DNA from 3 places in the Exiguobacterium sp. KKBO11 genome. Region 2 is predicted to be linked to each of the others. Evidence: riboswitches for the same ligand, from Rfam matches in the RefSeq annotation. Region 2 holds a riboswitch; each other region holds the start of a gene.
The links. Region 2 has a riboswitch for S-adenosylmethionine ahead of mtnK (S-methyl-5-thioribose kinase). Riboswitches for the same ligand answer to the same signal wherever they lie in the genome.

Region 1 (3,277 bases), on a different contig from region 2:
AACCTTCAATATCCACCGTTTCGTGGACATGATTTTCTAAAGCAAGCCGTCGCTAGCTTTTACGCGACTGAGTTCGGTGTCACAATCGATCCAGCAACGGAAGTCGCGATTCTCCTCGGTAGTAAAGCCGGTATCGTCGCCTTACCGCAGACAATCGTCAACCCTGGAGAAGGAGTCATCGTTCCGGATCCAGGATACCCGGATTACCTGTCTGGCGCAGCACTTGCTGGTGCATTCCCGATCACGCTTCCGTTGCTTGAAAAAAATAACTTCTTACCGGATTACGACTTACTTGATACGACGGACGTCGAGCGTGCCCGGATGTTGTTCCTCAACTACCCGAGTAATCCGACGGGTGCGACCGCGACGGCAGAAGCCTTCGAACAGACAGTCGCTTTCGCCGATGCCCATGATATCTGTGTCGTCCATGACTTAGCATACGGCGGCATCAGTTTCGATGGTCCGACGCGAAGCTTCCTGCAGACGGAAGGGGCAAAAGACGTCGGGATCGAGCTATTCTCACTCTCAAAACGCTTCAACATGTCCGGCTTCCGGATCGCCTTTGCGATTGGTAATCCGTCCGTCATCTCAAGCATCGAGACGTACCAAGAACATCTCTACGTCAGTGCCTTCACACCGATTCAACATGCTGCGACCGTCGCCCTGACGAGTGACCAGACATGTGTCCGCGAGTTAAGCAGTCTGTACGAAACACGACGCGATGCGTTGTTCGCAAAACTCGATGCGATTGGTTGGAGTGGACCACGACCGGGCGGTTCCTTCTTCGTCTGGCTTCCTGTTCCGGAAGGTTACACGTCCCAAAGCTTCACCGATCACCTGCTTGACGAAGCACACGTCGCCGTGACCCCTGGATCCTTCTTCGGCGAATACGGTGAAGGCTACGTCCGGATCAGCTTGATTGCTGACGTCGAACGTCTAGAAGAAGCCGTCGATCGAATCGGAACGCTCAACCTGTTCCGGACACCTGTTGCGGAATAATTCTGAAAAAACATTTGACAGATGGGAATCATTTCCGTTAAAGTAAATCCCAACAGCATAACTACTTATCGAGAGCGACCGAGGGATTAGGCCCAACGACGTCCGGCAACCACCTGTAAGGAACGGTGCCACATCCTACAGAATGATTTTCATTCTGAGAGATAAGTTACGAAATCTTACACTTTCGTCGCTTTTTTCTGGTTGCTCCGCTACTAGGAAAAAGCGACTTTTTTTGTATGAGGAGATGAGCGGATGATTGAATTCAAACACATTACAAAACGGTTCGTTCGAGATCGGACCCCGATTTTTGCATTACGGGATGTCGATTTGACGATCCAAAAAGGAGAAATCTTCGGGATCATCGGTGAGTCCGGTGCCGGTAAGAGTACGTTACTTCGCCTAATCAACGGACTCGAGCATCCGACACAGGGAAGCGTCAAGGTCGACGGTGTCTCGCTTGGCGGAATGTCAAAAGCAGATTTGCGTCAACTTCGCTTACGGACAGGAATGATCTTTCAGCATTTCCAATTGATCCAGTCGCGCAACGTCGCGGATAACATCGCTTTTGCGCTCAAGGCTGCTGGAGTCAAACGAGCAGATTTCCCGGAGCGAATTCGCGAACTCGTCTCGCTCGTCGGACTTGAAGGATTTGAGACGAACTTCCCGAGCCAATTAAGCGGTGGGCAGAAACAGCGCGTCGGGATTGCCCGGGCACTCGCGAACGATCCGACCGTCTTGTTATGTGACGAAGCGACATCAGCTCTTGACCCCGTTACGACACTACAGATCCTTGAACTGCTGAAGGATTTGAATGAACGACTCGGATTGACGATCGTCCTCATCACGCATGAGATTGATGTCGTCAAACAGATTTGCCATCGCGTCGCGGTCATGTCGCAAGGTGAAGTCGTTGAAGTCTCCTCAACCTATGACCTGTTCAGTCAAGCCAAGCATCCAGTGACGCAACATTACGTCGATACGGCACTACAAATCGAATTGCCGGAACGCATCTTACAGGCAACTCCAGGCAAGATCATCCGCTTGCAGTTCACGGGCGAGAAGACCGGTGAGAGTACGTTATCAGAAGCAATCCGCCGTTACGATATCTCAGTCAGCATCTTGCACGGCAAGGTCGACTACATTCAAGACGTCGCCTTCGGTGTCCTGATTGTCAGCTTGACGGGATCATCCGACCAAATCGCTCCTGCCCTCGACTGGCTCGCGACGGAACTTCATGCACTCGAGGTGATTCAGGATGTGGCTTGATCGTATTCAAACGATGTTACCTGAGCTCTTGAAGGCACTCGGCGAGACGGCGTGGATGGTAGGAATTTCACTTGCCTTTGCATTGGTCGTCGGGATTCCGCTCGGGATTCTCTTGTTCGTCACCGACCGGGGATTATTTTTTCAAAACCTTGCCGTCCGCCGTGTCCTTGACTTCGTCGTCAACATCGTCCGGTCGCTACCGTTCATCATCTTGCTGGTTGCCCTCATTCCGTTAACGAAGTTCTTACTCGACAATACGATTGGTCCGACGGCAGCATCCGTCAGTCTCAGTGTCGCAGCGATTCCGTTTCTCGCGCGACTCGTTGAGACGTCACTGCGCGAAATTCCGCCTGGTCTAATCGAAGCAGCGGAAGCATGTGGGGCGAAACCATTACGGATCATCGTCAGTGTCCTCTTACCGGAAGCACTCCCTGGCATCATTCAGGGCATCACATTAACGACGATCAGCTTGATCGGCTTCTCAGCGATGGCTGGTATCGTCGGCGGTGGAGGTGTTGGTGACCTCGCGATCCGTTTCGGTTATTATCGCTACGATAATCTCATCATGATCGTGACGATCGTCGTGCTCATCGTCATCGTTCAAAGTATTCAAGCACTTGGCAATCAACTGGCGCGAAAAACAGATAAACGCTAATCATACATACAAAGGGAGAGTGGAATCATGAAAAAACGATATGCCTTTTTAGCAACAGCCTTACTCGGTGCAGGAGTCCTCGCGGGATGTGGAGACAGCAGTGCTGACGAAAAAGACAAGACGATCAAGATTGGTGCGACGAGCGGTCCGTATAGCGACATGGTCAAACAAGCGATCCAGCCGCAACTCGAAAAGAAAGGCTATAAAGTCGAAATCGTCGAGTTCAGCGATTACATCCAACCGAACATCGCCCTCGGTAGCGGGAACATCGACGCCAACTTGTTCCAACACTCGATCTATCTCAAGACGTTCTCTAAAGAAAAGAACCTCGATTTAAAAGGACTCATCACGGTTCCG
Region 2 (3,277 bases):
ACACGTAGTTGTTTAATCGCCTCAACCGCTTGCGCGAGATCAGCAATGACTTCATAGTGCTCTTCTTGCGGTAGACGTGTCTGATCGAGAATCGTCAAGACACGATCTTCGTAACGGATACTTTGAACGAATGTAGTCATCGGCTGAGTTCCTCCGTTACGTCAAAGTTTCGTAAATCATCGAATGTCCGGCATTCTGTACGGCGTTTGATTAACGCCGCTCCTAGACGAAGAGCGTGACGTTTCCGCTCTAAGCGTTCCGTCGTTGAATCGATTGATTCTAAATCAGCGACCGGTGCAAGACCAATCGTCCGCCGAATCAATTCGCAACCGGCAAAGCCAAGGGCATCCTGCAAGATCGTGCTCAGTACATCATCGACGAGTCCTGATGCCTGGAACGGTTCGACGGCTTCCCGTTCCCATAAGGCACGGAACGTTGAAGCGAACGTCAGCCAGAACGTATCGATGTCGCGAATCCGGGCATCACGAAGTGCTGAATAATCGGGGTATGCTGCAAAGAATAAGTGGGCGATGAACTGTCCGACATCGAATCCGAATGGACCATAAAAGGCGAATTCTGGATCGATGACTTTCGTTTCCGTCGCCGAGGCGAAGATGCTTCCTGTATGTAGATCGCCGTGCAGCAATGCATCTCCTTTCGTGATGAAGAGCGCTTCGAGTTTTGCGACTTCGCGTTTTAACTCATCGTCTGCCCATAGACGTGCCACCTCTTCTTCGAGTCCGGCTTCAATCTCGTTCGTCTCCGCGTCATGAAACGGATCCGTGAAGATTAATTTTTCCGTGATGTCGCACAAGTCTGGATTGTAGTACGTTCGGGCGACACGTTTCTTTTCAACCGGACCAAGCGCAAAGTCCGATGTATGGAATAACGTCCGAGCGAGATAAGAACCGATATGTTCCGCAAGCAACGGATACTGTTCACCTGCGAGTAAACCGCTTCGAACGATCGTCAGATGTGAAAGATCTTCCATGACCGTATACGCCTCTTCATGACTAGCATGAAAGACACGCGGTACGAACGGCACGGCATGCCGTGCGAATTCACGGAGTGCGGATTGCTCGATCCACGCTCGTTCGAGCGATAACGGCCAGCTCTCCCCGACGACCTTCGCATATGGTAATGCTTGTTTTAGAATCAATCGATGTTCACCCTCTCGAATTCGGAAAACGAGGTTGAGGTTCCCGTCGCCAATCTCTTCTGCTTCGACGGCTCCATCGCCGATCAGTCCTAGTGTCCGAACACGATCAATCGCGTCCTGTTCTGTAAATGCTTTATATGTCATCTCAGTTTCCCCCTATGTGATACACGAAAAAGCGCCTCTTTTCGTCATCGAAAAGAGGCGCAGAAAAGTCACTGCGTCCTCTTATCTCTCAGACAAAACGTCTGTTGGATGTAGCACCGTGCCCAGTGGTCGGTTGCTGCGGCGTCATCGGGCCAATTCCCTCTGCCAACTCGCGATAAGAGTCGTATGTAGTTGTCGTGTGTGATATTGATTTGAATCTTACGCAATCGACTTCCTCGCTGTCAAATCGAAATCAAGCAGAAACGGATATCATTTTTATGCCATCTATAGAAAGAGTATTTTCAAAAAAATAAATTTTCTAAAAATAGTTTGACAAGTGGCGATTCTCATGTAAAAATTGCAATTAGATTTCACAATTTCATCCAATTCTTATCAAGAGCAGACGGAGGGACAAGCCCTACGATGTCGCAGCAACCGACCTTTTGGCACGGTGCTAATTCTTGCAGCTACTAAGCTGACAGATAAGAGTCCACGTTCGAATCATTCATGGTCTCTTGTCGCTGACGAGAGACCATTTTTTTGTTGAAGGAGGAAAGACATGGCTTATATCACTGCTACTTATCAATTGACTGCCCGTGATCGACTCGAGCAACGCGCTGAACAACTCGCGCTTGGTCTGACAGTCGGTTCTTGGACGGAACTGAATCATCTCGAACAACAACAACTCGCCTCGTTTAAAGGGGAAGTCGTACATACCGAAGAGCGCGATGGCAAAGGATATATCACGATTCGTTATCCGGAACATAACGTATCGCGCGACTTTTCTGCGATTCTGACGACCGTCTTCGGGAAACTCTCACTCGACGGTGAAATCAAATTAACGGAATTGCTACTACCCGATACATTTACGTCGGACTTTCCAGGTGCGAAATTCGGGATCGAAGGGGTCCGTTCCTTGATCGGTGTCGAAGATCGCCCATTATTAATGAGCATCTTCAAAGGAATCATCGGACGCGATTTATCGTTCCTTCGTGATCAACTCGAAGGACAACTCGCTGGTGGGATTGATCTCGTCAAAGACGATGAGATCCTATACGACAATCCGTTGACACCGACGATTGACCGGGCACGGATCGGACGTGAGGTCATCGATGCTCACTTCCAACGGACCGGTAAACGTGCGTTATATGCGATCACACTCAGCGGTCCCGTCTTTACGCTCAAGGATCAAGCCAAGCGATTGATTGATGCTGGAGCGACTGCTTTCTTGCTGAATACCTTCACATACGGACTCGATGTCTTACGCGAACTGGCAAGTGATCCGGAAATCAACGTTCCGCTCTTCAATCATCCGGCATATAGCGGTGCGTTGATCGCTAGCCCGAATCACGGAGTCGCAGCCCCTGTCTTACTCGGCACATTACCGCGTGCTGCTGGAGCAGACTTGACGCTATTCCCGTCTCCTTATGGCAATGTCGCTTTACCAAAGGATGTCGCTCGTGGCATCGCGGTCGAAGCGACCCGTCTCGGGCAGACGAAATCGATCTTCCCGGTTCCTTCAGCCGGTATTCATCCTGGACTCGTCGCTCAACTCGTACGAGACTTCGGGATCGATTCCGTCATCAACGCCGGTGGCGGCGTACATGGTCATCCGCAAGGTGCTGCGGCTGGCGTCATTGCTTTCCGTCAGGCACTCGATGCGGCACTCGCAAATGAATCCCTATCGACGGCAGCATCGCGTCATGAAGAATTACGGATCGCCCTTGACGCTTGGGGGATCAAGTCATGACCGTACGGATTCTTTGTGACTTCGACGGGACGGTGACGACACAGGATAACATCATCGCACTCATGCAGGCATTTGCGCCAGCGAGTGACTTCGAACCGTTGAAACACGGTGTACTCGACCGGACGTTATCGATTCAGAGTGGTGTCGGGCAAATGTTCGCACTTCTGCCGTCTGACGGAAAAACAGCCTATCTTGACTTTTTGTTGGAGCGTGCCGTCATTCGC
Region 3 (3,277 bases), on a different contig from region 2:
GTGGGTGATCAAGAGAATCGTGATCCCGTACTCCGCATTGATCCGTTTTAATAACTGGAGAATATGATGTGTCGTTTGGGGATCGAGTGCTGACGTCGCTTCGTCACATAAGAGGACGGAAGGTTGCGTCGCGAGTGCCCGGGCGATACCAACGCGCTGTTTCTGCCCACCCGACAATTGATCCGGATAATGATCCGCCTTGTCCGCGAGATCGACGAATTCGAGTAACTCCGTCACCCGGCGGCGAATTTCGTCTTTCTTGACGCCTGCGAGAACGAGTGGTTTCGCGACATTCGTAAAGACCGTGTTCGCATTCAATAGATTGAAGTGCTGAAAGATCATCCCGATCCGTTGTTTTGCTTGGCGCAATTTTTTCGGAGACAGTTGCGTTAAATCTTCCCCATCAACCGTCACCGTTCCTGACGTCGGTCGTTCTAACAGATTGACGCAGCGGAGCAGTGAACTTTTTCCGGCACCGCTAAAGCCGATGACACCAAAGATTTCGCCTTTTTCGATTGTCAGGTCGACACCGTCAAGCGCTGCGATCGTCTGATCTTTCGTGACGTACGTTTTTTTGACTTGATGAAATGCAATCATTCCGTTTTCCCCCTTCATTCAACAAAAAAGGTCCCTTCTTGAGAAACAAGAAGAGACCTGGATCCGCACAGTGGCAGAATCCACTCCACTCATCTCTCAGACATCTGTCTGATGGAATTGGCACAGTGCTCATAATGAGTCTGTTGCCGAGGTTTCGTAGGGCCAGTCCCTCCACCTCTCTGGATAAGTATTGCGGTATGAAATTCGTATGTGTGTTGTTGCGTTGTTGCTTATGTCGTAAAACTAATTTTTACATTACGGGTCGAAACTTTAAAAGTCAACCAACTTTGCAAAAATAATCCATTTGGCGCATATCGATGGATGAACAAGTTATGAGTTAGCTTACTCAACGGATCATGATTCGTCAAGAAAGATTTGACAAGTCATTTTTGGTCGTGCTACCATCGTTTCAATGATTATTCCGACAATTCCAATATGATATTTATCAAGAGTGAACGAGAGACCTGGCTCTATGACTTCACGGCAACCTGCAATCTGTAAGGTGCTCCGACCAGCAAAGCGCGGCTTTGGATGATACGGTGAAAAACTCGTGGGCGTCCAAGCAGTGACGTCGACGAGTTTTTTTCATGAATGGAGGAAAAATAGTAATGATGAACTATCCTGTATTGACTGGTGCTGAAGCGTTTTATTTTCAAGGTGGACCGATCGGTATTCTAATCTGTCATGGTTTTAATGCCACTCCGCAAAGTGTCCGCGACGTCGGTGAGGCATTCGCTGCTGAAGGTTTTACCGTCTATGCCCCGCGCTTACGCGGACATGGAACGAACGTCCGCGAGTTTGAACAATCGACTGCTCGATGTTGGAAGCAAAGCCTGCAAGACGGCTATGAACGTTTACAAGAAACATGCGATCAAGTCTTCGTCATCGGTCAATCGATGGGTGCGACGCTTGCACTGTCACTCGCCGCTGACGGCATTCCGTTCGCCGGCATCATTACGATCAATGCCGCACTTTCCGTTCCATCCTATGAAGCACTTTCGTTCGAGGACGGTCCAGAGTACTTACCGGAAGGGGCACCGGACATCAAACGGTCTGCTTTCGAAATCATCTATGACCTCGTTCCAAGTCGTTGTGCGTTCGAACTCGTCCGTCTGATGGATGAAACGAAAGGACGCTTAGGATCAATCCTTCTGCCGACATTAATTCTCTACTCGGCGACCGATCACGTCGTCCCGCCGTCGAGCTCGGATTATCTGCATCAGCACATCGGAACGAATGATAAACGAAGCTACTGTTTGCTGAACTCGTACCACGTCGCGACCCTCGATCATGATCAGGATTTGATCGTTCGTGAGACGATCCGCTTTATCGAACGCTCAAGCCGGTTCTCACAGGAAACGGGATAATAAAAAAACAGCTATTCACTTAGAAGCGAATAGCTGCTACATCAAAGGACGACCGCGATCGGTTCGTCTTTTTTTAATTTTCTTGGTGCTGCACCGACTGGAGCGGCTTCGGTTTTCCAGGCACCTCATGGCAATGGCGGCATCGTGGCTCATACGATTCTGAAGCGCCTACTAGGATGATCGGATCATCGTAATTCGCTGGTTTTCCATCAATCAACCGTTGTGTCCGGGAAGCCGGATCCCCACACGAAAGACAGATGGCTTGTAGCTTCGTCACGAATTCTGCGCGCGCCAGTAATTCCGGCATCTTGCCGAATGGCTCTGCCCGGAAATCTTGATCAAGACCTGCACAAATGACGCGTTTTCCGTCTTGTGCGAGTGCTTCGATGACTTGTACGATCTCATCATCAAAGAATTGAACTTCATCGATTCCGACGATTTGTGTTTCTTCTGCTACTGCTGCGTAGAGATCACGACTCGTCGCCATTGGAATCGCCACGACGGAGTTGCCGATATGAGAGACGACATGCTCTTCATGGTACCGGTCGTCGATTGCCGGCTTGAATACTTGAACGGGCAGTTTGCCGTACTGCGCCCGTCTGACACGACGAATCAACTCTTCCGATTTCCCGGAAAACATACTGCCACAAATTACTTCGATCCAGCCGTACTGATTTATTACATGCATCATCGTCCGACACCGTCCTCTAAAAATAGTCACTTTAACGAGTATAGCCCGAAACGGTATCGAGAAAAAGGGTTGACTTCCGGAAATCAAAATTCATTTTTTCTTTACCTAGAATTTTTGTCCTTTCATTCCAACCGTCCCCTATTTCCTGTACACTGAAGAAGAAGACTCTCACGAAAGAAGGTGTCCCCGATTCATCATCTCTTACATGACATCCTGCACCAATATGGTGCCCTTGGTCTCTCCGTCCTTCTCGCAGGTGGTATCGTGGGATTGCCGGTTCCTGATGAGACCCTGCTCGTCCTGTCCGGTTTTTGGATGCATCAAGGCAATCTACCACTCGTCGGTACGATTCTCGCCGCTTACGCCGGCAGTTGTATCGGGATGACGATCAGCTATTTACTCGGATTAAAACTCGGTATGCCACTACTACACCGCGTCGGACCGAAAATGCGTATCGCAGAAAAACATATTCTTTCCGCTGAAGCCGGATTTCGTCGTTACGGAAAATCGGTCCTAATCATCGGTTACTACATACCTGGTCTCCGCCAACTCTCTGCCTTTTTTGCAGGTGTCTCGAAAATGCCGTTTCGCGTGTTTGCGAGTTATGCGTATACAGGTGCGT

Region 1: linked by a shared signal. The riboswitch ahead of AYO36_RS01545 (methionine ABC transporter ATP-binding protein) and the one ahead of mtnK (S-methyl-5-thioribose kinase) in region 2 are both predicted to bind S-adenosylmethionine.
Region 3: linked by a shared signal. The riboswitch ahead of AYO36_RS00655 (alpha/beta hydrolase) and the one ahead of mtnK (S-methyl-5-thioribose kinase) in region 2 are both predicted to bind S-adenosylmethionine.

What each region holds. Positions count from the first base shown of each region.
Region 1 is NZ_LUCU01000011.1:262,218-265,494, reverse strand. Features, by position in the region: gene AYO36_RS01550 (aminotransferase class I/II-fold pyridoxal phosphate-dependent enzyme) at 1-999, shown strand, start outside; SAM riboswitch class I at 1,062-1,167, shown strand; gene AYO36_RS01545 (methionine ABC transporter ATP-binding protein) at 1,252-2,265, shown strand; gene AYO36_RS01540 (methionine ABC transporter permease) at 2,255-2,920, shown strand; gene AYO36_RS01535 (MetQ/NlpA family ABC transporter substrate-binding protein) at 2,948-3,277, shown strand, end outside.
Region 2 is NZ_LUCU01000033.1:306,573-309,849, reverse strand. Features, by position in the region: gene mtnA (S-methyl-5-thioribose-1-phosphate isomerase) at 1-140, opposite strand, end outside; gene mtnK (S-methyl-5-thioribose kinase) at 137-1,303, opposite strand; SAM riboswitch class I at 1,382-1,485, opposite strand; SAM riboswitch class I at 1,691-1,792, shown strand; gene AYO36_RS12590 (2,3-diketo-5-methylthiopentyl-1-phosphate enolase) at 1,863-3,053, shown strand; gene AYO36_RS12585 (2-hydroxy-3-keto-5-methylthiopentenyl-1-phosphate phosphatase) at 3,050-3,277, shown strand, end outside.
Region 3 is NZ_LUCU01000011.1:68,786-72,062, reverse strand. Features, by position in the region: gene AYO36_RS00660 (methionine ABC transporter ATP-binding protein) at 1-597, opposite strand, end outside; SAM riboswitch class I at 684-787, opposite strand; SAM riboswitch class I at 1,037-1,138, shown strand; gene AYO36_RS00655 (alpha/beta hydrolase) at 1,206-1,964, shown strand; gene AYO36_RS00650 (thymidine kinase) at 2,038-2,652, opposite strand; gene AYO36_RS00645 (DedA family protein) at 2,836-3,277, shown strand, end outside.